One region of the Bacillus paramobilis genome, then DNA from elsewhere that is predicted to be linked to it. Evidence: riboswitches for the same ligand, from Rfam matches in the RefSeq annotation. Region 1 holds a riboswitch; each other region holds the start of a gene.
What was found. A riboswitch is a leader RNA that binds a small molecule or an ion and turns the genes downstream of it on or off. The one in region 1 is predicted to bind thiamine pyrophosphate.
Positions count from the first base shown of each region.

Region 2: linked by a shared signal. The riboswitch ahead of AABL52_RS24900 (MTH1187 family thiamine-binding protein) and the one ahead of tenA (thiaminase II) in region 1 are both predicted to bind thiamine pyrophosphate.
Region 3: linked by a shared signal. The riboswitch ahead of thiC (phosphomethylpyrimidine synthase ThiC) and the one ahead of tenA (thiaminase II) in region 1 are both predicted to bind thiamine pyrophosphate.

Region 1 is NZ_CP151108.1:4,534,768-4,544,869, reverse strand. It holds gene AABL52_RS23330 (DUF3965 domain-containing protein) at 1-400, shown strand, start outside; gene AABL52_RS23325 (hypothetical protein) at 642-980, opposite strand; gene AABL52_RS23320 (SH3 domain-containing protein) at 986-2,146, opposite strand; TPP riboswitch at 2,416-2,527, shown strand; TPP riboswitch at 2,588-2,691, shown strand; gene tenA (thiaminase II) at 2,774-3,469, shown strand; gene AABL52_RS23310 (ABC transporter ATP-binding protein) at 3,438-4,187, shown strand; gene AABL52_RS23305 (ABC transporter permease) at 4,187-4,939, shown strand; gene AABL52_RS23300 (ABC transporter substrate-binding protein) at 4,936-5,937, shown strand; gene tenI (thiazole tautomerase TenI) at 5,948-6,568, shown strand; gene thiO (glycine oxidase ThiO) at 6,561-7,670, shown strand; gene thiS (sulfur carrier protein ThiS) at 7,686-7,889, shown strand; gene thiG (thiazole synthase) at 7,892-8,662, shown strand; gene AABL52_RS23275 (thiazole biosynthesis adenylyltransferase ThiF) at 8,655-9,674, shown strand; gene thiD (bifunctional hydroxymethylpyrimidine kinase/phosphomethylpyrimidine kinase) at 9,681-10,102, shown strand, end outside.
Region 2 is NZ_CP151108.1:4,853,626-4,863,727, forward strand. It holds gene AABL52_RS24865 (glycosyl hydrolase family 18 protein) at 1-1,041, shown strand, start outside; gene AABL52_RS24870 (ABC-F family ATP-binding cassette domain-containing protein) at 1,490-3,034, opposite strand; partial or broken gene AABL52_RS24875 (RNA-guided endonuclease TnpB family protein) at 3,694-5,049, shown strand; gene AABL52_RS24880 (hypothetical protein) at 5,315-6,055, opposite strand; gene AABL52_RS24885 (ABC transporter ATP-binding protein) at 6,123-6,872, opposite strand; gene AABL52_RS24890 (ABC transporter substrate-binding protein) at 6,869-7,867, opposite strand; gene AABL52_RS24895 (ABC transporter permease) at 7,864-8,637, opposite strand; gene AABL52_RS24900 (MTH1187 family thiamine-binding protein) at 8,609-8,929, opposite strand; TPP riboswitch at 9,030-9,131, opposite strand; gene AABL52_RS24905 (methyl-accepting chemotaxis protein) at 9,193-10,102, opposite strand, start outside.
Region 3 is NZ_CP151108.1:299,679-309,780, reverse strand. It holds gene AABL52_RS01450 (arsenic transporter) at 1-204, shown strand, start outside; gene thiC (phosphomethylpyrimidine synthase ThiC) at 306-2,066, opposite strand; TPP riboswitch at 2,180-2,295, opposite strand; gene lldP (L-lactate permease) at 2,367-4,028, opposite strand; gene AABL52_RS01435 (DUF4870 domain-containing protein) at 4,312-4,629, shown strand; gene AABL52_RS01430 (metal-binding protein) at 4,747-5,238, opposite strand; gene AABL52_RS01425 (YkvA family protein) at 5,289-5,654, opposite strand; gene AABL52_RS01420 (LTA synthase family protein) at 6,200-8,128, shown strand; gene AABL52_RS01415 (D-amino-acid transaminase) at 8,640-9,524, shown strand; gene AABL52_RS01410 (SH3 domain-containing protein) at 9,734-10,102, shown strand, end outside.

The DNA.
Region 1 (10,102 bases):
TCCATTGAAAACTACTCATGTAGATGATTATTTATATGTAATGAAAGAAATGATGGAGCATATGACGATAGGAATAATGGATCGATATGATCATTTTATCGGGAAGTTATTATCATATGTGCCATTTTTCGAAATGATTCAAGTTCCACAACATGCATATTATTGTGAAGAATTACTGTATATTTGTAAGGGCATTGAATATAAAGAAGAAATATTACGCAATTATATATTTATACAATTACATGATTGTTTACCATCATTCTTTAAACTATTTCTTAAAAATAAGCGTTATGCAACGATTCATGACATTCTGTTCTATTGGTGTGATGATGAACAAAGAATGAGCTTAGAGAAAAAATATAATCTTAGCTTTATTTATGAAAAATATGCTTGCGGATAAAGAGCATTTTCTATATAAAAAATTTATATAAATTAAAAAGGATCTCAAATTTATTTGAGATCCTTTTTTTATTAGTAAAACAAGGAGAACGCAATTAAAATGAGCAATAACATTCCATAAAGGAGAAATTGTGCAGTATTACTTCCTTGTATACCAAAAAAAGTATTTGTTTTTTTATATAAATTTAATATATATTTTAGCGGATTATCTTTGAAAGATCGGTACACAGTGTCTCCTCTTTCTAAGCTTCTTGTTCGTGTTTCTTGTTTTTAGGAACATGAATGTACCTGGCTATGAATAATAAAACAGCCATAAAGAATACAGGATATACGGTAGATAAATAAAAACCATTACTAATAATATTTGTTATTAGGGCACTTAATAGAAAGATGGCATTATAAATATGGGCAATTTTTTGTTTTAGTTGTACTTGAAAAGATTCCATCATAATTTCTAAAGCAACAAAAGCAATGATAATAGATAAAAATACAGTGTTTGTATTATAAATGATTAAACAACAGATTAAGCCTAAAAAGGCTAAGTATTCAATTAAGAGAGGTATATTGATATTACGTGGCATACAATTTACCTAACTAAATATGGCAGTGGGTTTACTGCATTTGTTTTTTCAAAATTCCATTCTCCATTGTGTAACTCAAAATGAAGATGTTGCCCGTATGAATGACCTGTGTTTCCCATATGACCTACTAATTGTCCAGCTTGTACTTGATCACCAGCTTGCACAGTGCGATCTTTCATGTGTGCATAGACTGTTGTATATAATTTCCCGTTTATTTGATGGGCGACGAACACAACATTGCCATAGCTAGCTGAATAATATGATTTCACTACTTTACCTGCAGCCGCTGCCTGGATAGAGACATTACCTTGAGCTGCAATATCTATACCATAATGCATTTGTTCCCAGCGTATATCAAAGGTTGAGCTAATTCTTCCTTGAGTAGGAAATTTGAAAACAGCTGGAATGGAAGTAGATTGAGCTGTTTGAGCTTGTGATTGTGTTTGATTTTGCATCACATAATGTTTTGCCACGTATCCGTATCCTGTGCCAAAACGAATTTTATACCAAGTTCCCACAGTTTCCACTACTTGTATTTGTGTACCATTTTGTAATGAACCAAGTAGTGCACTACTTGTACTAGCGTTGCTACGTACATTAAGTTTAGGTGTTGCAACTGTGTATTTCGTATTATTTTGAACTGTGATGCCTTTTACTAAAGACTGTGAACCATTAGATACGAATGCTTTTTGTACGTAACCTGTTCTGCCATTATGTAAAATTTTATACCACTCACCTTGTTCTTCTTGAATGGTAACGAATTTCCCATTTGGTAATACATCTAAAATTGAAGATTCTAAATTAGGTTCAGAACGAACGTTTAATGCATTGGCATTAACGATGTATTGATTATTAGATTGAAGTTTGTTTTTTAGTAGAATAGCATCTTTTTGTACGTAACCTACTTTATTATTAACAGATACTTTATACCAGCCATTAGTTGTTTCAAGTATGTTCACTTTCGTATTAAAGCGAATTGTATCAATTGAAGAGCTATTTGCGTTATCTTTTGTATGTAAGGCTACTTGATCGACTTTGACATATCCAGTTTTCACATTAGATAATTGTTCAGCGTTGGCTGTTTGTACATTTGTTTCTCCCATAGAAGGAAGTAAAGAGGTAATTGCGACAGTAGTTGCTGTTAAAGCGGTAGCTTTCATATTCATATAATAGAGACCTCCTCTAGTTGTATAGTTGTAATTTTATTATAGTATAAAGATATAATATAGTGGGTGTATTCACATAAATGTAATATGAAATCAATATAAAAATAAATTTTTTGAGGATAATGATTCCTTATTATCCAATTCATTAGGATAATAATTTCTAACATAGAATATAAGTATTATATAGTTTCATTATTTTGTTGACAATTGAGAAAATTAAAACAGTTGATGATGTCTTATTACGATGTTATACTGACAGTGTTAATTTCATAGTTTGCTAGGAGAGCTGGTGTTGCCAGCTGAGAGTAGGCCATAAGCCTTTGATCCTTTTCATTACCTGATCTAGATTATGCTAGCGTAGGGAAGCAATTCGGACACTAATAATGAGTCCCCGTTTCTTTGCGTATAGAAACGGGGCTTTTTTATTTGAAAATTTCATATTGAAACCACTAGGGGTGCTTGTTGTGCTGAGAGAGGAATAATCCTTAACCCTTATAACACCTGATCTAGGTAATACTAGCGAAGGGAAGTGGAGCAACGAATAAATTATAATTTTATTTGCTGTAACCACTTCTTATTTAGAAGTGGTTTTTTATTTATATACACATACCGGAAGGGGATAGGGAAATGAAATTTTGCGATAGATTATTAGAAACTGTACAACCAGTTTGGGAGATGAGTCATAATCATCCGTTTGTAGTAGGTATGGGGGATGGCACGTTAGAAAAAGATAAGTTTCAGTATTACATTATTCAAGATTACTTATATTTGTTAGATTATGCAAAGCTATATGCGATTGGTGTTGTAAAGGCAACAAATCCACAAGTAATGGGGAAATTTGCTGAACAAATTGATGGCATATTAAATGGAGAAATGACGATCCATAAACAGTATGCAAAAAGACTTGGAATTTCTATAGAGGAGATAGAGTCTGCAAAGCCATCTGCTAAAAATTTAGCTTATACAAATTACATGATGTCTGTATCTCAAAATGGTACACTTGCGGAATTAATAGCAGCACTTCTTCCATGTATGTGGAGCTACTGGGAAATTGGAAAGCGTTTAAATGATATTCCTGGAGCAAGAGATCATGAGTTCTTTGGTGAGTGGATTCAAGGATATAGTTCTGCAGAATACGGTAACCTTTGTATTTGGTTAATAGATTTATTGAATGAAATGGCAGTTGGAAAGTCTGAAAAAGAGCTAGATCGATTAGAGGAGATTTTCCTATATTCCAGCCGATTTGAATATTTATTCTGGGATATGTCCTATCGTAAGGAGATGTGGGGATTTGAGGAGCAAGAACATACTACAGTTTCATAATGTTTCTTTTCATTATGATGAGAAACCAATCATCAATGAATTAAATGCTTCTATACAAGATAAAGAGTTTGTAAGTATTATCGGACCGAGTGGATGCGGGAAAAGTACTTTATTTCGCCTTATTACAGGTTTAGAAGAGGCAAGTACTGGACAAATAGAGCTGACAGAAACAAAGAGCCATCCTGTAGGGTATATGCCCCAAAAAGATATGCTTCTGCCGTGGAGAACGATTATTGAGAATGCAGCTCTGCCGCTAGAGTGCCAAGGTGTACAGAAGAAAGAAGCACAAATAAAGGCAAAGGAGCTGCTATATAAATTTGGGTTGCAAGGGTATGAGACAAAATATCCGAAAGATTTATCTGGTGGTATGAGGCAACGCGTATCTTTCATTCGAACTTTATTAACAGGCGGGGAGATATTGTTGTTAGATGAACCGTTTAGCGCGTTGGACGCTTTAACGAAGGCATCTTTGCAAGAATGGCTGTTTGAACAATGGAAAGAGTGGGAAAAAACAATTTTATTTATCACTCATGATGTGGAAGAAGCGTTGTTTCTTTCTAATCGAATTTTAGTAGTAGAGCAGCAACCGATAACTACTTTAACCGAGAGGGTTGTACCACTTGATCGTAATCGAACAAGAAAAGATTTATATAAGCCGGAAGTGTTAGCGCTTAAAGATGAGCTTCTTAGTATGTTACAAAGGCAGGTGCTCGTATGATGAACGGGTTGAAGGAGCTATTGCCTGCCCTTACACTTTCTAGTATTTTACTTGCCTTTTGGGAAGTAGGCGCAAGAATCGTAGATGAAATGTACATTTTACCGTCACCGTCTGCAATTGTAATGAAGATATGGAAACTAAAAGATATATTATTCACGGTTCATTTGCCGGCAACATTATACGTCGTTTTAATAGGGGTGGCTATTTCTATCGTACTTGGGGTAGGGCTAGCGATGTTAATGAATGCGAGTAATTGGATGGAGAGAGCATTTTATCCATTATTAGTTGCTTCACAAACGATTCCGATTACAGCGCTTGCTCCGCTTTTCGTTTTATGGTTTGGATATACGATTTGGAGTAAGGTTGTTGTTACGGTATTAATTACGTTTTTCCCAATTGCGGTCAATACGTACGATGGACTACGCAGTACGAAAAAAGAATGGGAGGAGCTCTTAGTTACGTACGGGGCAACGAAAAAAGATGTTTTTCTTAAATTAAAGTTGCCGTCTGCTCTTCCTTATTTTTTCTCAGCTTTAAAAATTGCAGTTCCGCTTAGTGTAATTGGGGCAGCAATTGGTGAATGGCTCGGTGCACAAGCTGGGCTAGGGTATTTCAGTAAAAGAATGATGACGCAGTTAGACGGAGCGGGTGTATTTGCACCGATTGTATTGTTATCATTATTAGCTATTTTCTTCGTCATACTTATTTCGGTATTAGAAAAGAAATTCATTAGTTGGAGGAAGCATTCATGAAATTTTTAAAACGCATCTTTGTGTTGACATTATTAGTTGCAATGATCGCTGGATGTTCTAATAATTCAGCATCAGATAAGAGTAAAAAAGAAAAAGAAATAACGGTCATGCTTGATTGGTACCCAAATGCGGTACATAGCTTTATTTATGCGGCAATTGAAAAAGGCTACTTTAAAGAAGAAGGAGTAAAGGTGAATATTAAATTCCCTTCCAATCCGACTGACCCATTAACTTTAGCAGCTGCAGGAAAAGTAACAGTGGGCTTATATTATCAGCCTGATGTTGTCATGGCAAAAGCAAATGAACAAATTCCAGTGAAATCAATTGGAGCTGTCGTACGTTCACCATTAAATCATGTTGTATCGCTGAAGTCAGCAGGCATTCAATCGCCGAAAGATTTAGAGGGGAAAACAGTTGGATATTCTGGAACACCTTTAAGTGAGATGTATTTAAAAACGATGGTAAAAGAAGCTGGTGGTAATCCAGATACAGTGAAAGTAGTCGATGTTGGCTTTGACTTAGTACCGGCACTAATTACGAAAAAAGTGGATGCGGTAACAGGGGCATACATTAATCATGAAGTACCTGTTATGCGTCATGAAGGTCATGAACCAGCATACTTTAATCCAGCTGATTATGGTGTACCAAATTATCATGAGCTTGTATTTGTAACAGGTGATAAAACGTTGAAAAAAGATAAAGAAGCGTTGCAAGCTTTCTTACGTGGTACGAAAAAGGGCTATGATTTCATGAAGAAAAATCCAGATGAAGCATTAAATATTTTATTAAACCACCAAGAAAAAGAAAACTTCCCACTTGTACCAGAAGTTGAAAAAGAAAGTATGAAAATTTTATTAGAGAAGATGGAAACGAAAGATGAGCCATTCTTATCAGATTCAAAAGAATCATGGGAGAAACAAAATAAATGGCTGAAGGATAAAGGAATGACGAAAAAAATCGTTCCGGCCGATGAATTATTCGAAAACATTTTAAAGTAGGCGAATGAATATGAAAAATGAGCTTCATGTAATCTCAAATGGTCACATGTCATTCGAAGAGTTAGTGAATGTAGCGATGCAAATTGAAAGTGAGATTGATTATTTGCATATTCGTGAGCGTGAGAAAAGTACGAAGGAATTGTATGAAGGTGTGGAAGGCCTTTTGAAGAAAGGCTTTCCGGCATCAAAAATAGTGATAAATGATCGAATTGATATTGCTATTTTATTAAACATTCCGCGCGTACAGCTAGGATATCGAAGCGCAAATGTAAGGTCAGTGAAAGAAAAGTTTTCTTATTTGCATGTCGGTTATTCTGTGCATTCTTTAGAAGAGGCGATCGATGCATTTAAGAATGGAGCGGATTCACTCGTCTATGGTCATGTATTTCCGACAGATTGTAAAAAAGGTGTGCCAGCGAGAGGGCTTGAAGAGGTTTCAGACATTGCAAAGTGTTTATCCATACCAATTACAGCAATTGGAGGAATCACCACGGAAAACACCAGGGATGTTCTTACTAACGGCGTCAGTGGTATTGCTGTTATGTCTGGAATTATAAGCAGTAGTAACCCGTATAGCAAAGCGAAATCTTATAAGGAATCAATAAGAAAGTGGGCGGAAAAACATGTGTAAGAAGTATGATGTAGCGATAATTGGCGGTGGTGTAATTGGTAGTGCAGTTGCACATTTTCTAGCAGAAAGAGGACATAAAGTAGCGATTATAGAGAAGCAAAGAATTGCATCTGAAGCCTCGAAAGCAGCCGCTGGCTTACTTGGGGTTCAGGCAGAATGGGATGCATATGACCCACTATTTGAACTTGCAAGAGAAAGCCGTGCTATATTTCCACAACTTGCAGAAGTTTTACGTGAAAAAACAGGCATCGATATTGGGTATGAAGAGAAAGGCATTTATCGCATTGCTCAAAATGAAGAGGAGAAGGAAAGAATTCTTCACATTATGGATTGGCAGCAGAAAACGGGTGAAGATTCTTACTTTCTAACGGGAGGTCGTTTACGAGAGAAAGAACCATTTCTTTCTGAGTCAATTATAGGGGCTGTATATTATCCGAAAGATGGTCATGTTATTGCACCGGAGCTTACGAAAGCATTCGCACATTCTGCATCATTTTCGGGTGCTGATATATATGAACAGACAGAAGTGTTTGATATTCGTATTGAAAATAATAAAGTGAACGGGATTGTGACGAGCGAAGGTAGTATCACATGTGAAAAAGTTGTTATTGCGGGTGGTTCATGGAGCACGAAGTTACTGCGTCATTTTCACCACGAATGGGGTACATATCCAGTTAAAGGAGAAGTAGTAGCGGTAAGAAGTAGAAACCAACTTTTAAAGGCGCCTATTTTCCAAGAAAGATTTTACATTGCACCAAAGCGCGGCGGACGTTACGTAATTGGAGCAACGATGAAGCCTCATACGTTTCATAAAACTGTGCAACCGGAAAGTATTACTTCTATATTAGAGCGCGCGTATACAATATTACCAGCTTTAAAAGAAGCAGAGTGGGAAAGCACATGGGCAGGGTTAAGACCACAATCGAATCACGAAGCTCCTTATATGGGAGAGCATGAAGAGATAAAAGGTTTATATGCTTGTACTGGGCATTATCGAAACGGTATTTTATTAAGTCCTGTTTCTGGTCAGTATATGGCGGATTTAATAGAAGGAAAGCAGGAGAATCACTTGCTAGATTCATTGCTTTCTAAGACAGTTTAGAAAGGGGATGGAAGTTTGAATTTAAAAATTAATGGTAATCAAATTGAAGTGCCAGAGAGTGTAAAAACAGTAGCTGAGCTACTTACACATTTAGAGTTAGAAAACAGAATTGTTGTAGTAGAGCGTAATAAAGATATTTTACAAAAAGACGATCATACAGATACATCTGTTTTTGATGGAGACCAAATTGAGATTGTAACTTTCGTAGGAGGCGGTTGATTATGTTAAACATTGGACCATTTTCATTTCATTCTAGACTTTTATTAGGAACAGGAAAATTCCCTGATTTTGATGTGCAGCAAAAGGCAATTGATGTATCTGAGGCGGAGGTTTTAACGTTCGCAGTACGTCGTATGGATATATTTGATGCAAAGCAGCCTAATTTATTAGAGAAACTTGATGTGAAAAAATATAAGTTATTACCGAATACAGCTGGAGCAAAAAATGCTGAAGAAGCGGTTCGTATTGCAAAATTAGCAAAAGCTTCGGGGCTTTGCGACATGATCAAAGTAGAAGTTATTGGTGATGATAGAACGTTATTACCTGATCCAGTAGAAACGTTAAAGGCATCTGAAATGCTACTAGAAGAAGGATTTATCGTTCTTCCGTATACATCTGATGATGTTGTATTAGCACGTAAATTACAAGAACTAGGTGTGCATGCAATTATGCCAGGAGCATCACCAATCGGTTCAGGGCTTGGTATTGTAAATCCGTTAAATTTAAGCTTCATTATTGAACAAGCGACGGTGCCAGTTATCGTTGATGCTGGTATCGGTAGCCCAGCTGATGCGGCATTTGCGATGGAATTAGGAGCGGATGGTGTGTTGTTAAATACGGCTGTGTCGGGAGCAAAAGATCCTATTAAAATGGCACAGGCAATGAAGTTAGGCATTGAAGCAGGGCGTTTAGGGTTTGAGGCAGGTCGTATTGCACGTAAACGTTGTGCAACAGCAAGTAGTCCTTTAGAAGGAATGAGTGTAGTTGAATAATCGATATTCTCGCCAAGAATTATTTTCTCCAATTGGAGAAGAGGGGCAACGAAAGATAAGAGAAAAGCATGTGCTCATTATCGGTGCAGGTGCATTAGGTAGTGCAAGTGCAGAGATGTTTGTAAGAGCTGGTGTTGGCACAGTAACGATTGTTGACCGGGATTATGTCGATTGGAGTAATTTACAAAGGCAGCAATTGTATGCAGAGAGTGATGTAGAAAATAATCTTCCGAAGGCTGTAGCGGCAAAAAAACGTCTAGAAGAGATCAATCGTGAAGTAAGAATAGAAGCTCTCGTTCAAGATGTAACAGCTGAGGAATTAGAAGAACTCGTTACAAACGTTCATGTAATTATTGATGCAACTGATAATTTTGAAACACGTTTTATTGTAAATGATATAGCACAAAAACATTCTATTCCATGGATTTACGGAGCATGTGTAGGGAGTTACGGCCTTTCTTACACAATTCTTCCTAGTAAAACGCCATGTTTATCATGTTTACTACAATCGATTCCACTTGGCGGAGCGACATGTGATACAGCGGGCATTATATCTCCTGCTGTATCTCTCGTCGTTTCTCATCAAGTTACGGAAGCTCTTAAATTGTTAGTGGAAGATTACGAATCACTTCGAGATGGACTTGTGTCGTTTGATGTATGGAAGAATGAATATTCATGTATGAATGTGGAAAAGCTTCGTAAACACAATTGTCCTTCGTGCGGAGAGAATGCATTGTATCCGTATTTAAATAAAGAAAACACATCAAAAACAGCTGTTTTATGCGGGAGAAATACAGTTCAAATTAGACCGCCTCATAAAGAGGAAATGGATTTTGAACGATACAAAGAGCTGCTGCATGATCGTGTGAATGATTTAAATGTAAACCCATATTTATTATCATTTTCTGTGGAAGAAAAGAGATTAGTTGCTTTTAAAGATGGTCGTGTACTTGTACATGGAACGAAAGATATAAGCGAAGCAAAAACAATTTATCATCGCTATTTTGGATAGAAAAGGATGAGTGGGATGAAAGTAAATAAAGCTTTAACAATTGCAGGATCTGATAGCGGCGGCGGTGCCGGCATTCAAGCAGATTTAAAAACATTCCAAGAGCTTGGTGTGTACGGGATGACGGCTATTACGGCAATTACTGCTCAAAACACGCTTGGCGTTCAAGGGGTATATCCAGTTCCGTTAGAAGGTATTACGGAACAGTTGAATTCAATTGGTTCGGATTTAACACCAGATGCTGTGAAACTAGGAATGTTATTTAGCAGCGAAATTATTCAAATTGTAGCAGAACATATTAATAAATTTGGCTGGAATAATATTGTACTAGACCCTGTTATGATTGCTAAGGGCGGTGCATCATTATTACAACAAGAAGCAGTACAAGCATTAAAAGAATATTTATTACCAGTAGCAACAGTTGTAACACC
Region 2 (10,102 bases), 320 kb from region 1:
GCGGATAAACTCGTATTAGGTGTACCTTTTTACGGACGTGGATGGAAAAGTTGCGGAAAAGAAAATAATGGGCAATACCAACCTTGTAAACCAGGTAGTGACGGAAAGCTAGCTTCTAAAGGTACTTGGGATGATTATTCTACCGGTGACACAGGTGTGTACGATTACGGTGATTTAGCAGCTAATTATGTGAATAAAAATGGTTTTGTTCGCGGATGGAACGATGTAGCGAAAGTACCTTATTTATATAATACGACTACAGGAACGTTTATTAGCTATGATGACAACGAATCTATGAAATATAAAACAGACTATATAAAGACAAAGGGTTTAAGTGGCGCAATGTTTTGGGAACTAAGCGGGGATTGCCGTACAAGTCCAAAATATAGTTGTAGTGGACCAAAATTACTTGATACGTTAGTAAAAGAATTACTTGGTGGACCTATTGCTCAAAAAGATACTGAGCCCCCAACAAACATAAAAAATATTGCTGTTACAAATAAAAATTCAAACTCAGTTCAATTAAACTGGACTGCATCTACTGATAACGTAGGCGTTACTGAATATGAAATTACTGCCGGAGAAGAAAAATGGAGTACAACAACAAATAGTATTACAATTAAAAACTTAAAACCTAATACAGAATATACGTTTTCAATATTAGCAAAGGATGCTGCGGGGAATAAATCACAGCCTACTTCCATTCTTGTAAAAACAGATGACGCTAGCACAACACCTCCTGGTGGAAATGGCAATGCTACCTTTTCAGTCACTTCAAATTGGGGGAGCGGTTACAACTTCTCGATTGTAATTAAAAATAGCGGAACGACTCCTATTAAAAACTGGAAATTAGAATTTGATTATAACGGCAATTTAACACAAGTTTGGGATTCTAAAATTAGTAGTAAAATAAATAATCATTACGTAATTACGAATGCAGGATGGAATGGTGAAATTCTTCCTGGTGGGTCTGTTACAATCGGAGGAGCAGGAACAGGCAATCCTGCTGAACTTTTAAATGCATCCATTAGCGAAAACTAAACGTAACCTCCATTAATTACTTCACTAAAGTTTGAATTTAGGTTTGAGTGCTCTGACCTAAATTCAAACTTCTAATTTTATGAAAAATCGCAAATCTACATTAAGATAACCTATTATAATTATATTTAGTTTATAATATGAAGTTCATGTGAAGTTCATCTGAATTTTACATGAATTTCCTTTAAGTTCTATTGTCTTCCTATACTAATCACATTATCCTTTACATATAGGAATTATTTTTCATTCCACTTTAAACTATCTATATATATAAAGAAAAGATAGTCGCCTATTAGGGAAAGGCATCTAAATATAAACATAACATAAGAAAAAGCACGCTTATAAGCGCACCATAAGAGTGCTTCTTCATACAATTCTCATGTAAGAGTTCTCGAAAATCATGTTAATCACAAAGAAAAGGCATTAGCTTATATAAGCTAATGCCTTTTCTTTATTCATATTGTTCAGCGTTCCATTCTTCTATATTCCATACTTTTGTGATCCACGCTTCATAGAAAGAAGGCTCATGTGAGACCAGTAAAACCGTTCCTGTATATTGTTGTAACGCTTCCTGCAAAGACTTCTTTGTTTCTATATCCAAATGATTAGTCGGTTCATCTAAAATTAAAACATTGCTTTTTGTTACGATAAGTTCACATAAACGTACTTTCGTTTGTTCCCCGCCGCTTAATAAACGAATAGGTTTTAATACATGTTCTTCTTTCAATCCACACTTTGCTAATGCTTGGCGTACTTCTTTCTTTGTCATATCTGGTCGTTCTGCCCAAACTTTTTCTAATGGTGTTGTTTCTGAAGCAAACTCTTCCTGCGCAAAATAAGCAGGATTTACTCGTTCTCCAACAGAAATTGAACCGCTTAGCGGCTTTATTTGACCTAATAACGTTTTTAACATTGTCGTTTTTCCAATTCCATTATGACCAACAATCGCTATCTTTTCCCCTTTTTTGACTTGCAAATTCAATTCTGGAAATAACGGAGAACTATATCCTATCCTTAGTTTTTCAGCCTGTAATACGCGACTAACTGGCTCCTCATAAACATTGAAATCAAAACGGGATCGAGGTACATGATTAACCTTTTCGATCCTTTGCATTTTCTCCAATACTTTCTCTCGACTTTTGGCCTGTTTCGCTTTTCGAATTTTATTTTTTTGAATAAATGTTTCTAACTGAGCAATTTCTTTTTGTTGTTTCGCACGCGCCGATTGTAATTGTTTCCTTTGCAATTGATAACTTTGCACAAATTTTTCATAACTTCCTACGTACCGCTTCACTTTCCGTTCTTCTAGATGATAAATAACATTCGTAATACTGTTCAAAAATACTTCGTCATGTGAAATGATCACATAAGCTTTTTCATACTGTCTCAAATACGATTGCAACCATTCTATATGGGCTGTATCTAAATAGTTTGTTGGCTCATCTAGCAATAAAACATCAGCTTTTTCTAAAAGGAGCTTCCCAAGTAATAACTTTGTTCGCTGTCCTCCACTTAACTGTGAAACATCCTTTTTCAAGCCTATTTCAAGTAAGCCTAAGCCGATTGCTACTTCTTCAATTTCTGTATGAATTTGATAGAAATTAGAACTTTCCAATATAGTTTGTAATTCTCCATACTTTACTAACAGTTTTTCTATTTCTCCTGCTCCATTCATTTCTTCAGCAATTTTTAACATTTCACACTCAATCGCATACAAATTAGAAAATGCACTTTGTAAGTATCCCTCAATTGTTATTCCCTCTTGTAAATCCATATGCTGCTGTAAAAAACCTATCTTCACATGTGGAAACCATTCAATGTTTCCGTCATCATGTATAAGTTCTCCTGTTAAAATCCTTAACAATGTTGATTTTCCAATTCCATTTTTCCCAACTAACCCAACATGCTCGCCCTTTAATAGTCGAAAACACGCATTATATAAAATGGTTTTCTCACCATACGAATGACTTAAATTTTCTACTGTTAATATACTCATTTTTTTCTCTCCTCTACTTATAGTTCATAAGCTAAATAGAGAGAGCAACAGTATAAAGCCTTATTTAATTGTATATATAAAAAATGGGTAAGGTGAACACACCTTACCCATTACATATTATCGTAAAAAAGGATTAAGGTTCTTTACCTGCTGTCTTCAATTTAGCTTAATCGTTAAAAATGGGCAGACTTCTCCCGCATCAAGCTAAAACCATTTGAAGAACAGTTGATAAAGTCATTTTATCCTTTCACTCCTTTAACATTTGTTATATTAAGAGTATAAACTACTCTGTTATATTCTATTCTCTATTTTTTCTTTTGTTCCTTCTCCATTTTTTCATTTTCTACGTAAATTTCTTTATCCTTTTCGGCAAGAAGACTCCATCTGATTTGTGTTACGAGTGAAACCCAACAATTCAGGTGGAGATGAATTGCCGTCAGAAGGTAGGCTGAACTCTTTTGTTTCGTTCATAACGATGTTCCTGGGCGAATATTTATCCTTGATACAATCTGCCCTTAGATAAGCAGGGAATAGATCGTAAGACGACGAAATTGGATAATCATAATCATTTTGTTACTTGAGCCAATAGGAATTGCGATGAAGGCCCCAATATGAATGTGTCAAAAGTAATGAACTTTCTAAGAAAGGTGGTGAAAACAATGGCTAAAAAGAAAGCAGTGAAAGTATTACGTAAACAAAAGAAAAGAGAAACTATGCAACGATTCACGCAGAAATAGAATATCGGACGAGCTTGTCTTACCGCAAAAGAATTCCGCTTACTGCAGCGCATGTCATATAGTTCAAAAGCATTGCGGAATGTTGGATTGTACACGATGAAACAAAGTTACTTGAATCATAATAAAATGGCTACTGTAAAAGAAGTGGACACTGCTATGCAAGCCGATATGAATTACTGGGGCATGCAATCAAACTCTGTCCAAGCGATTCGTAGAGCCTTATTTACAGAAGTGAAGAGCTTTTTTAAAGCGTTAGAACAGTGGAAGAAAAAACCTAAAGCATTCACAGGACGTCCTAGGTTTCCGAATTATTCTCGTTCCACTGATAAACGAATTATCGAAATCTATCAGGTCCCAAAAGTAGATGATAACGGGTATTGGATGATTCCGATGAGTGTTGCATTCAGAAAAAAATTCGGTTCCATTAAAATACGTATGCCTAAAAACTTAAAAAATAAAAAAATCTCCTACATTGAGATTGTACCGAAGCAAAAAGGTCGGTTCTTTGAGGTGCATTACACATATGAACTGCACGTTTCTCAAATGAAGAAACCATCCACGACTACTAGTAACGCTTTGAGTTGCGATTTAGGTGTAGATAGATTAGTAAGTTGCGCAACAAATGCAGGTGATACTTTCTTAATTGATGGAAAAAAATTAAAATCCATAAACCAGTACTTCAACAAAATGATACGTAACCTCCAACTGAAAAATGTTAAAAATGGACTTTCTAAACGAGTTGTAACGAACAAAATGGCTACACTTTGGCATAAACGAGATCGACAAATAAATGGTTACATTTCACAAACTGTAGGTCTGTTGTTTAAAAAAGTGAAAGCATTTGGCATAGATACGGTTGTCGTAGGGTATAACGCTGGTTGGAAACAAAAATCTGATATAGGGAAAAAGAATAATCAAAAGTTTGTTCAAATCCCGTTCCATAAACTGATTGCAGCGATTGAGAATAAATGTATAAAAGAAGGTATACGATTTTTCAAACAAGAAGAAAGCTATACTTCTAAAGCTAGTTTTCTTGATAAAGATTCGGTTCGAGTTTGGTCTAAGGATGATAGGACCCATTATCGCTTTAGTGGCAAACGAATCACTCGTGGTCTGTACAAAAGTAAATCAGGGAAATGTATTCACGCTGATATTAATGGTGCGCTGAATACGTTGGAAAAATCAAGAGTTGTAGAATTGGATGGCAATCTCAAAGTGAAAACGCCGATTCTATTAGAGGTACAAAAACGTAAGGCTGTTGCTTCGCGCATAGCTTAGTGGTTGCGTCAACCATCCATGTGTACTCGACTTGTCGGGGCTTGTAGTACACGCCAGATTCATCTGAGTGGTGGCTTCTTCCATAAGGAAGAACTGCTCTTTTTCGAAAGGGTGGTGCAAGTGGGGAAACGATTGCTCGTTTCTAGTACCAACCAAAAACTTACTTGGGGTGTTACCGTAAGGTGGCATGAATGCTAGAGCGTCAAACTGTCTATCGATAGACGAAAAGACCTAGCGTTCGAACTCAAGCCCCCACTGAAACGTTTCATCTCAGTGGGGGTAGTTGACACATCTTTTCTAATGCATATGGACTTGTAAAGATGAGCGTTAACGATTTCCACATATAAATTCTTCTTTGTAGTTCTATCCCATACTCTTTACTAACCATATTTTTCACTTCTGGAATATGTTCTTCGTTTTGAAATTGTTGTACAGATTTCAATTCCTTCGTCTTAAAATCCGTTAAAAGGCCTATTACAGTTCGTCCATGTTCCTGCGACCTTTCTTCTAAATCAAACTGAATGGAATGAACAAAACCTAAAACGTGAAAGATTTGAGCATGCAACCCGACAGCAGCACGCTGTTCCATTAAGTTGTAGCACTCTCGTTTTAACTCTTCTACCATTTCTAAAGAATTTCTATTAACTTTCCTTTTGCCAACAAACATAATTTTTACAATATGAGCGACTGCTCCCATACTTTTTAATACGCTCTCTAGAATTTCTACCGCATCTTCCACATAACCATTTGAAATTATAGAATGAATAAATTCATCTAATAGCGCTTGAAACTTTTTAACTAAATGTAAATCACGTAATTCTGGAACATCTTTTCTCAATTGATCCCGGCCTTGAACCCACTTTAAAACTTCTGTCATTTCTTCTTCTTTTAATTCAGGATGTTCCATACCATACTTCATTAATAAAATATGATTTTTTAATAAGGACTTTCCTTCTTCAAGATTATCAGCTGTTAACGAGTCAACTATTTGCTCTATAGATTTCATCTTTCTCCCCCCTATATAAAAAAGCCTCTTAACAGTAATTATACCAAAAACTGTTAAAAGGCTTTTTCTATTTTTTCATATACGGGGCTAATACTCTCAGAATTTCTTCCTTATCCTTCTTTAACTCAAGTGATGTTAACATATCCATCGTTCTCGGCCTAGGTAATTTCACTTGTACCTCACCAACTATTGAGGCTGGTCTTTGAGATAAAATAAATACGCGATCCGAAAGCAAGATTGCCTCATCCAAGTCATGTGTGACCATAACGATTGTTTGCTTCTCTTGGTGCCAAGAGTTTAAAAGCCAACTATGTACTTCCATTTTTGTAAAGGCATCTAATTTTCCAAAAGGCTCATCAAGTAGCATAATTGGCTTTTCACATAAATAAGTGCGCAGAAAACTAATTCTTTGACGCATACCACCAGACAATTCATCTGGATAATGATCTGCATATTCATCTAGTTCAAACTGCTTTAATGCTTTCATTCCCTCTGTTAGCCTTTGTTTTTTCGGTTTCCCTTCGATTTCTAATGGAAGAACTATATTTTGCAAAGCTGATCGCCACGGCAGTAATAAATCCTGTTGCGGCATATAACTTACAACATCTTGCTCTTGCATTTGCTTATCGTTATACGTTACATTCCCACTTGTTGGATTTTCAACATTTGCAATCATATTTAATAATGTGCTTTTCCCGCAACCACTTGGGCCTACAAAAGAAACGAACTCTCCCTCTCGTATAGAAGCACTAATATTTGCTAATACATTCTTTCCATCAAAAGCTTTTACAACCTCGTTTATTTGTAATCCACTCATTTTTCACTTGGAAGGAACTCATTTGTAAAGGCATCTTTCACATCAATTTTCTTCTTAATAACTTTGTTATCATATAAGAAATTCATGTAATTCGTCCAAACTTCTTCCTTCTGTACTCCCCATGCTTTTGCATCATCTTGATACTTCGTGCTTAACCACTTTTGACTTTCTTGTACTAAGTCTTTATTTACATCTGGAACAGCTTTAATTAAAATATCAGCAGCTTCTTTCGGTTCTTTAATTGTAAAATTATACCCTTCTGTCGTTGCACTCATAAACTTTTTCACAAAGTCTTTATCTTGCTTCGTATGTTTTTCACTCGTAATAATAACAGGACTATAGAAATCAAGCGCTGGGTCTAGGTCTTTCACCATAATCGTATTTAACTCTTTTCCTTGGCGCTTCGCTTCAATTCCATCCCATCCGTAATAAATCCATTCAAAGTCTGCATCACGGCCGATTGATTTAAAGAAATCGGTTTGTCCTAAGATGATTTTTTCAACTTTATTAAAATCAGCTTGATGTTTCTCCATAATTGTCTTTAACGTTGCTTCTTCTGCTGGTCCTCCCCAGCCTCCGTAACGTTTACCTTCAAAATCTTTCGGTGAAGTCATGTTATCTTTCTTAAGCGATGCAAAAGCTGAAGTGTTATGCTGAATAATCGCCCCGACAGATACAACAGGAATACCTTCTACACGAGCCAACGTTACATTTTCTTGTGCGCTTATTGCGAAGTCAGCTTTTCCTGAAGCTATCATTTGCTCCGCTGTCACATTATCACCAGGCTGAATAATTTCTACATCTAAGCCTTGCTTTTTATAATAATCTTTCGCTTGCGCTACATATAAGCCAGTATGATTCGTATTTGGAAACCAATCTAATACTACTTTTACTTTTTGATCTTTACTTGCACTTTCTTCTTTCTTCGCCGGATTACACCCAACCACACTTACTGCTAATAAGGCAGCCAACATAACTTTTAAACCTTTTTTCATTTTCTGCCGTCCTTTCTATATATCCATGGTGCTGTTATTCTTGCCATAAACTCCACGATAAAATACAGACATAATGTCACCATAACAATAATTGCTGCCACACCAAATACTCGGGCTGTTAAAAAGGATTTCGTAGCTCTCGTAAGCATAACTCCTAATCCTTCACTGGCACCGAGCCATTCCCCAATAATCGCTCCCATTACGCTATATGTAACTGCAATTTTTAACCCTGAGAAAAAGTATGGAAGCACTGCTGGAAACTTTACTTTCTGGTAAACTTGCCATTTCGTTGCCTTCATCGTTTGCAACAACTTCAACATATTTTTATCTACTGTTTGAAAACCTTCTAAAATGCTAAGCGCAATCGGGAAGAAACAAACGAGTATTACTACCATTACTTTCGGTAGCATTCCATATCCAAACCAAATAATAAATAACGGTGCAAGTACAACGATTGGAATCGTTTGCGAAATAACAAGCAACGGATTTATTAAAATACGAAATAAAGGGATAACATCCATAATAATTGCAATACTTGTCCCAATTAAAATCGCAAAAAACAGTCCGATTAGAACCTCTTGTAACGTTTGCATCGTATTCGGTAATAATAAATCTTTCATTCCAATTAATTCTTGAACAATGGCAGAAGGCTTCGGTAAAATCCACGGTTCAATTTTAAATAATGAAACAGATCCTTCCCATATCGCAATGAGAAGGATAAGCCAAATAGTTGTAATTATTTTAGATTGCTTCTGGTTTTGCATATTCATCACGGTACTTCCAAACCTTTTCATCTATCGTTACACCAGTGCTTGGACGATAATGGATTTTAATAGAAGTAATCACTTCCTCTGCTCCAGCATCCACACAAGCTTGTTGCGCACGTTTAATGACATCAAGAAGTACATCTAATTCTCCTTCCAGCGTTGTTTCCATTGCCCCTACTTCATAACGAACTCCCGATTGTTGTACAACCTCAATTGCTTTATCAACAACAGAATACACATCTTTGTTCTTCGCTTGTGGTACTACTGAAAATGAAATTGTAACTTGTTGTGACATAGTAAAATCCCCCTTATAAAATGAAATATTAAAACAAGAAAAGGCTTTCCTACTGCGTAGGAAAGCCTTGTATGCAAGTTATTATAGAATAACATATGCTACATCACTTTAAGTAACTCCCTACGCTGGCATTATCCAGATCAGGTTGAGGGTCGATGTTTGTTTACATCCTCTCAGCCAATTGGCTCCCCGGTCCTTAATTCGTTTTCATTGTAGCATGATTTATTTTATTGAACAAACAAAAGCGCGTATAATCATTTCATTTAACTTTTGAATTCTCCTATTAACTCTTGTAACTCCTGCGAAAGCCAGCTTAAAGAACTAGCTAATTCCGCAATATCTTGTACAGACATTTCCTGTTCTTTCATAATTTCTTCAACATTACTACTACTATTCGCATACGTATTGGCGATAAGTGATAATTCATTTACAACCCGAACAATATTTTGGCTATTTTGCAATATATCACTTGAATTGGCAGAAACAACTCTAACCTGATTTGTAACAGATTGTGCTGATTTTGAAATCCCACCAAAGAAAGCACTACTACTTTCAACAAGTTTCATGCCCGATTCTACTTCTTTTAAAGCATTTTTCATTGAAACAACAGCTTCTTCCGTACCAGCTCGTGTTTCCCCTATTAATTTTGCTATATCTTTTGCTGATGCTTCGGTCTGCTCTGCTAATTTACGCACTTCATCCGCAACAACGACAAATTCCTCACCAGTTTCCTCAACACGTGAAGATTTAATAAAAGCATTTAGAGCTAGCGAATTCGTTTGATTTGAAATACCGGTAATTACTGTTACAATATCACTAATTTCTTTTGATCTTGTTTCCAAAGAATAAATAATAGAAGATAAATCTTGTACTGCATTTTGTATTATGTTCATTTGATTAATCGTCTGTTCAATAATACCATTTCCTTTTACTGAATGATGCTTTGTACCTTCAGACTCTTTCGCCATTTGTTTTGCAGTATTCGTTATCTCTTCCATCCTATCTTCCATTTCATATATAATGTCTAAATACTTTGGTACTGCAGTTTCTTGTAGTTGAACGCCAGCCCTTAACTCAACTATAGAACTTACGATTCCTTGGACTGCCATGCTATTTTCTTTCGTACTCACTGACAATTCTTGTGAAGATGAGGAGACCTGTTCTGCTGTCTGC
Region 3 (10,102 bases), 1.1 Mb from region 1:
AACATTATTGGTAGTGACATCGGTTCACTATTATTACCAATCGGTACGCTAGCTTCCCTCATTTGGATGTATATCCTGAAACAAAACAAAATTAAAGTAAAATGGAAAGACTATTTAAGTGTATCCCTTATCGTTATTCCTCTCACAACAGTCGTCACATTATTCCTCTTATACTACTGGGTACACCTCTTCTTCACGCTATAAACGACAGAAGCCCGCTTTGCTACCGTCTTAGCAAAGCGGGCTTCTTCTATATTTAAGTTAGGTACTACAGTGTGATCAATCAAGTAAAGAGGTGTAACGTATTATTGGTATAAATGACTACCAGTGTCTTTAAATTCTTTCGCTTTCTCTTTCATCCCTTTTTCAATTGCTTCTGTCGTTTCTAAATCATTTTCTTTTGCGTATTCACGAATATCATGTGAAATTCTCATACTACAAAACTTCGGTCCACACATGGAGCAGAAATGAGCTGTTTTCGCGCCTTCTGCTGGTAATGTTTCATCGTGATATTCCATCGCACGTTCAGGATCTAAAGATAAATAAAATTGATCGCGCCAACGGAATTCAAAGCGAGCTTTTGAAAGTGCATCATCACGCTGATGAGCCGTTTTGTGCCCTTTCGCAAGATCAGCCGCATGCGCAGCGATTTTGTACGTAATAACTCCCTCACGAACATCATCTTTATTCGGTAAACCTAAATGTTCTTTCGGCGTTACATAACAAAGCATCGCCGTTCCAAACCAGCCAATCATCGCTGCTCCAATTGCTGAGGTAATATGGTCATAACCTGGTGCAATATCGGTCGTTAGCGGCCCAAGAGTATAGAACGGCGCGCCCTGACAAATATCAAGTTCTTTCTCCATATTCTCTTTAATTAAGTGCATCGGCACATGCCCAGGTCCTTCAATCATCACTTGCACATCATGTTTCCAAGCAATCTTCGTTAATTCACCAAGTGTTTCAAGCTCAGAGAATTGTGCTTCGTCATTTGCATCTGCAATCGAACCTGGACGTAATCCATCTCCAAGAGAGAACGAAACGTCGTACTGCTTCATAATTTCACAAATTTCTTCAAAATGAGTGTATAAGAAGTTTTCTTTATGATGGAATAAACACCACTGTGCCATAATTGAACCACCACGTGAAACGATACCTGTCGTACGCTTTGCTGTAATCGGAATGTAACGAAGTAATACACCAGCGTGAATCGTAAAGTAATCAACACCTTGCTCCGCTTGCTCAATTAACGTATCACGATACACTTCCCACGTTAAATCTTCTGCAATTCCGTTTACTTTTTCCAGCGCTTGATAGATCGGTACAGTTCCAACTGGTACAGGCGCGTTACGAATAATCCACTCACGCGTCGTATGAATATTTTTACCTGTAGATAAATCCATAATCGTATCTGCACCCCAGCGTGTTGCCCACGTCATCTTCTCTACTTCTTCTGCGATAGAAGAAGATACAGCAGAGTTTCCAATATTTGCATTAACCTTCACGTGGAAATTACGTCCGATAATCATTGGCTCTACTTCCGGATGGTTAATATTCGCTGGTAAAATGGCACGGCCTTCCGCGATTTCCTTACGAACAAACTCAGGCTCTACTCCTTCACGAATCGCAACATATTCCATCTCAGACGTAATGATCCCATTGCGCGCATAATGCATTTGCGTAACGTTTGCCCCTTGCTTCGCTCTAAGCGGCTGGCGATCCATTTGCGGAAAAACAGGTGTATGTTTCGAAGCCACTTTCACACCGTCATCCTCTGGTTTCACTTCGCGCCCTTCGTATGCTTCTACATCTCCGCGCTCTATAATCCAAGAGTGGCGCGGCGCCTGCAACCCCTTTTCCAGCTCCACCTTATACGCAGGATCTGTATAAGGACCGCTCGTATCGTATACACGAATTGGCGGATTCGGAATGCCGTTCGTTTCACTTTGTTCAATCTCGCGCATCGGCACTTTCATACCCGCGCGTGGTCCATCCACATACACTTTCTTACTTCCTGGTAAACTCGATTTCAATTCAATTTGCTCAGCTGAAACAGACTGTTTCATAACCTTTGTTGCCCCCCCTGTACGTGACAAGGACGAGATATGGCCAGCGTATGCCAAAATAAAAAGAGCCAGGTCCATAAAAAAATAAGGACCTGGCTCATAAAGACATCATTATGTAAAGCCGTTAACTTCCCTACGCTGGTACGAGCCAGATCAGGTCCAAAGGGTTAAGAAGTTCACACGCTTCTCTCTCAGCCTACGCATACGTTAGGCACCCCTAGTTTATCACTGATTTAATTTTCAATACTTTCCCATCATACACGATAATCTGAAAAATGCAAAGGTTATTTCTTTTGTTGTTTATGGAATCATCCAAGTCAAATAATATGCCTGTACATACGTCATAATACCAACAATAATTACGAAGAATAAACTATGCTTCACTGTAAAGCGGAATAAATCTGATTCCTTTCCAGCAAGTCCAACTGCCGCACAAGCAATTGCAATCGATTGCGGAGAAATCATTTTTCCTGTTACACCGCCCGTTGTATTTGCTGCAACGAGAAGTACTTCTGATACACCGACTTGCTGTGCTGTAATCGCTTGTAAATTCGAGAACAGTGCATTGGCTGACGTATCGGATCCTGTTAAAAACACACCGATCCAGCCTAAGAATGGTGAGAAGAACGGGAATAGTCCGCCAGTTCCAGCAAGCGCTAACGCTAGTGTAGAAGATAAACCAGAATAGTTTGCGATAAATGCGAATCCTAATACGAATCCGATAGATAGAATTGGCATCTTAAGCTCATTTAGCGTTTCTTTAAATGTTACTACTGCATCTTTTGCACTCATTTTCAAAATAAAGATAGAAATGATACAAGCAATTAAAATTGCTGTTCCCGTCGCTGATAAAATATCTAATTTCAAAATTGCTTCATAAGGCGTCGGTTTATTTACAATTGGCTCTGCTTTCATTACTAGATTGTGTAAGCCTGGAACTTCAAACTTAAACACAAGGCTTTCCAATGCGCCACCTGGAGCAAATAACGCTTTAAAGAAACTTTGGCTCCAAATGACTACCATTACAGTTAAAATAATGAATGGAGACCATGCTTTTACGACTTTTCCTACCGTTAGTTTCGGCATAGATGTTGCCGTCGTTGCCGCAGCTACTTCACTATTTGCTTCTTTAGACTGATAGATTTCTTTCGGCTGCCAAACTTTTAAGAATAGCGATAAACTCACTAAACTTACAAGTGCTGACGTAATATCCGGAAGTTCTGGTCCTAAGAACGTCGCTGTAATGAACTGCGTAATTGCAAATGAGCTACCCGCTACAAATAGAGCTGGCCATGTTTGTCTTACTCCTTTAAATCCATCCATTAAAAATACGATAAAGAACGGAACAAATAATGATAGAAACGGTAATTGATGTCCAGCCATTTGTCCAATTTTATGTGGATCAATACCAGTTACTTGTCCAGCAACTGTAATCGGAATTCCCATCGCTCCGAACGCTACTGGTGCCGTATTTGCGATTAAACAAAGACCCGCTGCATATAAAGGATTTAATCCAAGACCTGCAAGAAGTGCTGCCGTAATCGCTACTGGTGCACCAAATCCTGCTGCCCCTTCCAGAAATGCTCCAAATGAAAAACCGATTAAAATAACGAGTAAACGATGGTCATTTGTAATGGATAATACAGATGCACGAATGACATCGAATTGACCTGTTTTTACAGATATTTTATATAAAAATACCGACATAATGATAATCCAAGCAATCGGCCATAGTCCGTATAAGAAACCATATCCGGTCGCTGCCATCGTCATCGTGAACGGCATCTTATAAGCGAATAACGCCACTAAAATTGTAAGTACAACTGTAATAAATCCTGCTACATACCCCTTCATGCGAAAAACTGCTAAAGCTAAGAAAAAAAAGATAATCGGAATAAGTGCGACCGCTGCCGAAATCCAAATGTTTCCGAACGGATCATAAACTTGTGTCCATGTGTTCATTGTTCTCTCCCCCTAAAGAATCCCCTTTTAAATAGAATAACCTCATCAATAGACTATCAGGTCATCATACCTTTAAGTCTAAAATAAAAAACGTTTAAGAAAACGTTTTCATTAATTCTATCACAACCATTTATATTACAAAAGAGTTTTTTGAAAATTTTATTATTTAGTGTGGAAATCTTACAAAAACGTCACGTTCTTGTAATGTTCATCGATAGGAAGCTCACTACATTTCCTGCATAATAAAGGTATAACAACGGATATTATTTATGAGGTGATATATATGAACGGAAACAAAATATTAGCAGCTTTATCATACTTTAGTGTATTATTTGCCCCTATCTTATTCCCTATCATTGTGTGGATTGTGGGAGATTCTGAAACAAAACCACATGCAAAACGCGCTCTATGGACACACATCATTCCAAGCATCGCGTCATTTATTGGATTTATTATTCTAGGAATTATGGGCATCGGATCGGATCAACCAGACGTAACACTTGGCATTGGAGCAATGATTGTCTTATGTATTTGCGGCATTATTAGCTTATACTACTTCATTTGGAACATCGTAAAAGGTATTAAAGTGCTGAAAGCTTAAGGTTAAACAAACGTTTGATTAAAAAGACACTATCGCATGATGATAAATGAAATTTCGTCGATAACCGACTTATTAATAAGAAAAAACCGTCCCAAAATACCTTTTGGGACGGTTTTTTTATCTTCTGCGTTTCTTCTTTTTTCTCATCATTTTTTTGCGGCGCGTATTCACTTTATCCGCTATAATGTGAAGCGTGCTTGCCACAACAATTCCCATTACGAACGTTACAATTTCAACCTCATGTTTCTTCGTAATTTCTATCAAATTCCCGTCAAGCGCGATTATATTTAATAGGAATAAAAACGGAGAAAATACAATTAACATGTATGCAATACGAATCACATCACCAAGTATAATTGTATGTGTAAAGAAGGAGCGATGCGGCATGACCTTCTTATACGGATACCAAAATATACGTAAGAACCCCCATTTATTATACGCATTACTATATGTATCTAAATCCGGCGTTAAAAATGAAGTACCTACTAAAAAGCCAATTGCAAAAGTTAATAAAAAATCCAAGTTTGTTAATCCATACGAAAAGAGCATAAACAAAACAACCGGAAGGGATATTAAGTTTATTTTCGTATGCGTTCTTCCTGATGGCATAAAGCACTTCCTCGCTTACGTTCGCCCTGTCACCATATGACAGTTCTCACCTATTGATCTAATTTCTGATCGATAAAGGATGTGTCTATATCCGAACCAAACCATTCTGCCAACTTTACTCGTGCCTTATCTTTCACCTCTTCATTGACGTATAACGACGCTTGTAATAGCGCAGCCATTAACGCCCCTAAATCATCTGTATAACCAACTCCAGCAATGAAATCTGGGATGGCATCAATTGGTGCAATAAAATAAGCAAGTGCTCCAATCACAATAATTTTCACTCGCTTTGGAACATCAGGTCTTTGCAAAACGTAAAACAATAATAAACTTGCATAAATGACCGACTGCCCTGCTTGCTTTGCAACATGTTTTGCTTTCTTCCAAAACGCTTCAACTGAAAATTTTTGTTCCATGTAAAAGCCTCCCTATTTTTTTAAAGAAATAAGCTACAATATGTTATCAGTAAAAGTTCATCAAAATTACACATAATCTATCAATGAACTTTCATTGTAACAAACAAACTAAAAAAGAACAAGTGTTCGTTAATTTTTACATACTTCCCTTCATATAATAGGTTTCTAGATAACCACTCACCCATTGTCATTTCTTATTTCTCAACAAGAAAATTTTCACTTTCACTGAACATTCTGCTCTACCTTTGTTATATTTTCTAGTTGACGGACATATAAACGAATGTTAAAGTTTTCTCTGGTAGTGACAAATATCATACAAAAAATGTAAAATGTTATAGTGTTTCTCAGAAATGAATTTTGTTGTATAATACAGAAATGACGTTATGCTTATGAGCAGCACAAGAAACCAAAAGGGTATGCATAGTTATAGTCGTATATGGGTGAATATAGAACCTCTAATTATGGCCAAGAAAACTATGTATTTTTTATTTTAGCATTTTTCGCTCCAAAATCGACCAAGCCTGATAGAGAAAGGGTGGAAATGAATGAAAGAAACCTTGAAATCACAATTTCAAAATGTGCGTTTCACTGTATTCGTAGCTTTAGCCGTATGGTTGAAGACATATATTATTACACGCACAAGCTTTGATTTAAAACTTGAATCTTTCATGCAAGAATTCATTTTATTCCTTAGCCCATTAGCAGCATCATTACTGCTTGTTGGCCTTGCATTATTTGCAAAAGGGAAAAAACGTAACTATATAGCACTTGGAATTAATTTTGTCTTAACAATCATTCTTGTTGGTAACGTAATGTTCTACGGATTCTACAATGACTTCGTTACTTTACCAGTACTAGGACAAACATCTAACTTTGGAAGTTTAGGTTCTAGTGTGAAAGAATTGTTTAACTACAAAATTATCCTTGCATTTGCTGATATTATTGTATTCTTCATTTTATTGAAGAAGATGAAGAATTTTGCACCGACAGAACGTGTAGCACGCCCAATGCGTTCCCTATACTTCGTGTCAACAGTTGCTATTTTCTTCGCAAACTTAGGACTTGCAGAAGCTGAGCGTCCTGAACTATTAACACGTTCATTCGACCGCGTTATGCTTGTTAAAAACTTAGGTTTATATGTACACCAAGTGTATGATCTTGGCTTACAAGCAAAATCAAGTTCACAAAAAGCTTTTGCTGACGGTAGTAAGTTACAGGAAACAGAGAACTACGTAAAAACAACGCAAAGCAAACCAGATCCAAATATGTTTGGTACGGCAAAAGGGAAAAACGTAATTGTTGTCTCTCTTGAGTCATTACAAACATTCTTAATTGGTGCAACAGTTAACGGACAAGAAGTTACACCGTTCTTAAACCAATTTACGAAAGAAAGTTATTACTTTGATAACTTCTTCCATCAAACTGGGCAAGGAAAAACATCTGATGCTGAATTCTTAGTAGATACTTCCATGTATCCACTAGACCGTGGTGCTGTATTCTTCACACACGGTAATAACGAATATACAGCAACTCCAGAAATTTTACGTGAGCAAGGATACCACACATCAGTATTCCACGCGAACAACGCAACATTCTGGAACCGTAACATTATGTATCCGGCGCTTGGTTATGATCGTTACTACAACGAGCTTGACTACAAGATTACGCCAGAAACGAAATTAAATTGGGGATTAAAAGATATCGAATACTTCGATCAATCTATCGATATGTTAAAAGAAGTGAAGCAACCGTTCTATACTCGCTTCCTTACTTTAACAAACCATTACCCATTCACTTATGATGACAGCACGAAATTAATCGATGAATACAATTCTGGTGATGGCGTATTTGACCGTTACATGGTAACTGCTCGCTATTTAGACGAAGCAATGAAACACTTTATTGAGCGTCTAAAAGCTGAAGGTATTTACGACAACTCAGTTATCGTATTCTACGGTGATCACTACGGTATTTCTGAAAATCATAACCGTGCAATGGCACAGTTCTTAGGAAAAGAAGAAATCACTGCATTTGACCATATGAACTTACAAAAAACACCGATGTTTATTCACGTTCCAGGTCAAAAAGAAGGTAAAACAATTTCAAAACCAACTGGTGAAATTGACATTAAACCAACAATTCTAAATTTACTTGGTGTAGATTCTACGAACCAAATTCAATTTGGTCATGATGTATTCTCACCTGATAATAAAGGGTTCGTTGTTCTTCGTGACGGTAGCTTCATTACAGATAAGTACATGTACACGAACAGTACATTCTATGACCGTAACACCGGTGAAGTTGTACAACTACCAAAAGAAGAATCTCAACCACTCATTGATCGCGCCCAAAATGAATTGAACATGTCTGACAAAATCATTGAAGGTGACTTACTTCGCTTCTCTGAAAGTAATAAGACCAAAACTGGTGAAGTAAAAACAGCTATTAAAGAAGAAAAGAAGAGCGCTGAGTAATCTCAGCCTCTTTTTTTTATATTTCTCCATACAATCACTTATATTCATTAACTTTAACATTACATAACCTTTACCAAATATTCACATAGGATTAACGAAACATCTCTATAATAAAATATGTAAGCAAGGTTCTATATATTTCTTATCTCTCATCTGTAATAAGATCCCTTAAAGAAATATATGAATCGTTTATTTCTACTTTCTTATAATTGTCTTTCAATATGTTTTGTTTCCATACACAAAACATTCAATAAGACGATGTCCCTATGAAAGATAGCTACCCTCCTTGTGCAGCATTCCATAAGAATGTTGCTTTTTTTTATTCAAAAGCAGGATTCTTATTTCTTATTTTCGAATTTGTATATACAAAATGCTGTAAATCACTACTACTTCTCTACCATTTACAAATACATATACGGCATATGTAAAGAAGTACTCACATAAAAATTACTATAGTGATTTTTATTCCAAATGAATGAAAGCTTCACTTTACTTATGCACTTACGAAAGGATGGGACAGAAATTGGCATACGAAAAATTTGTACTATGGAATGATGCAGTTATTGATACAACAAAACATCGCGCGTACATAGAACTTGAAGAAAGAGGCTTGCAGTTTGGAGATGGTGTCTACGAAGTTATTCGCCTATATAAAGGGAACTTTCACTTATTAGATCCGCATATCACAAGATTATATCGCTCCATGGAAGAAATAGAATTATCACTCCCTTTCTCAAAAGCAGAACTTATTATCCTACTTTACAAACTAATTGAAAATAATAATTTCTACGAAGATGGAACGATTTATTTACAAGTATCTCGTGGTGTACAAGCTCGTACCCACACATTTTCATATGACGTCCCGCCGACAATCTATGCCTATATTACGAAGAAAGAAAGACCCGCGTTATGGATTGAATATGGTGTACGTGCTATATCAGAACCCGATACGCGCTGGCTACGCTGTGATATCAAATCATTAAATTTATTACCCAATGTATTAGCCGCTACGAAAGCTGAACGTAAAGGTTGTAAAGAGGCTCTTTTCGTAAGAAATGGTACTGTAACTGAGGGAAGTTGTTCTAATTTCTTTCTCATAAAAAACGGAACTCTCTACACACATCCAGCCAATCACCTTATTTTAAATGGTATTATTCGTCAATATGTCCTTTCTTTAGCGAAAACCCTTCGCATTCCGGTACAAGAAGAACTGTTTAGCATTCGCGATGTTTATCAAGCAGATGAATGCTTTTTTACAGGAACGACGATTGAAATTTTGCCGATGACTCACCTTGATGGAACTGCCATTCAAGATGGTCAAGTTGGTCCTATAACTAAAATCTTGCAAAGATCCTTTTCTCAAAGCTTGTTACAATCCAATATGTCATCTTCTTAAACACGAATAATTTCTAACCTTTCTACATTCAATATATGTATTTAAATGGAAATCAAGGTATAATTTATGCCTTGATTTTTTCTTGTAATCTTTTTGTCATATTCAGATTCCCGCATAAGTCTTGACAGTAATCGACATGCTCTTTAGAATTTTTAACAGTTGGTAAATATTTCTTCACTACATTACAGACAGAAAGGAATCGACAAATTATGAAAAAATACCTTGCCGGTCTTGCGGCAGTGTCTGTAGCAGGAGGAGCAGCACCTACACTTGATAGTGTTCAAGCTGCCCCTGAACAAAATACACAAAAAGCTGCTACAACTGTCCAAGCTTCTGCATCAAACAGCTCATCTTATACGGTAAACACTAGCGTATTACATGTTCGTGCAGGATCAAGTACTTCTCACGACATCATCTCGCGTGTTTATAACGGTCAATCATTAAATGTGATTGGCGAAGAAAATGGTTGGTTCAAAATTAACATGAATGGAAAAACAGGATTTGTTAGTGGCGAATTTGTATCAAAAAATGGAGCAAGCAATTCTAATGTAAGTACAACAGGTGGGAACAATAAAGTT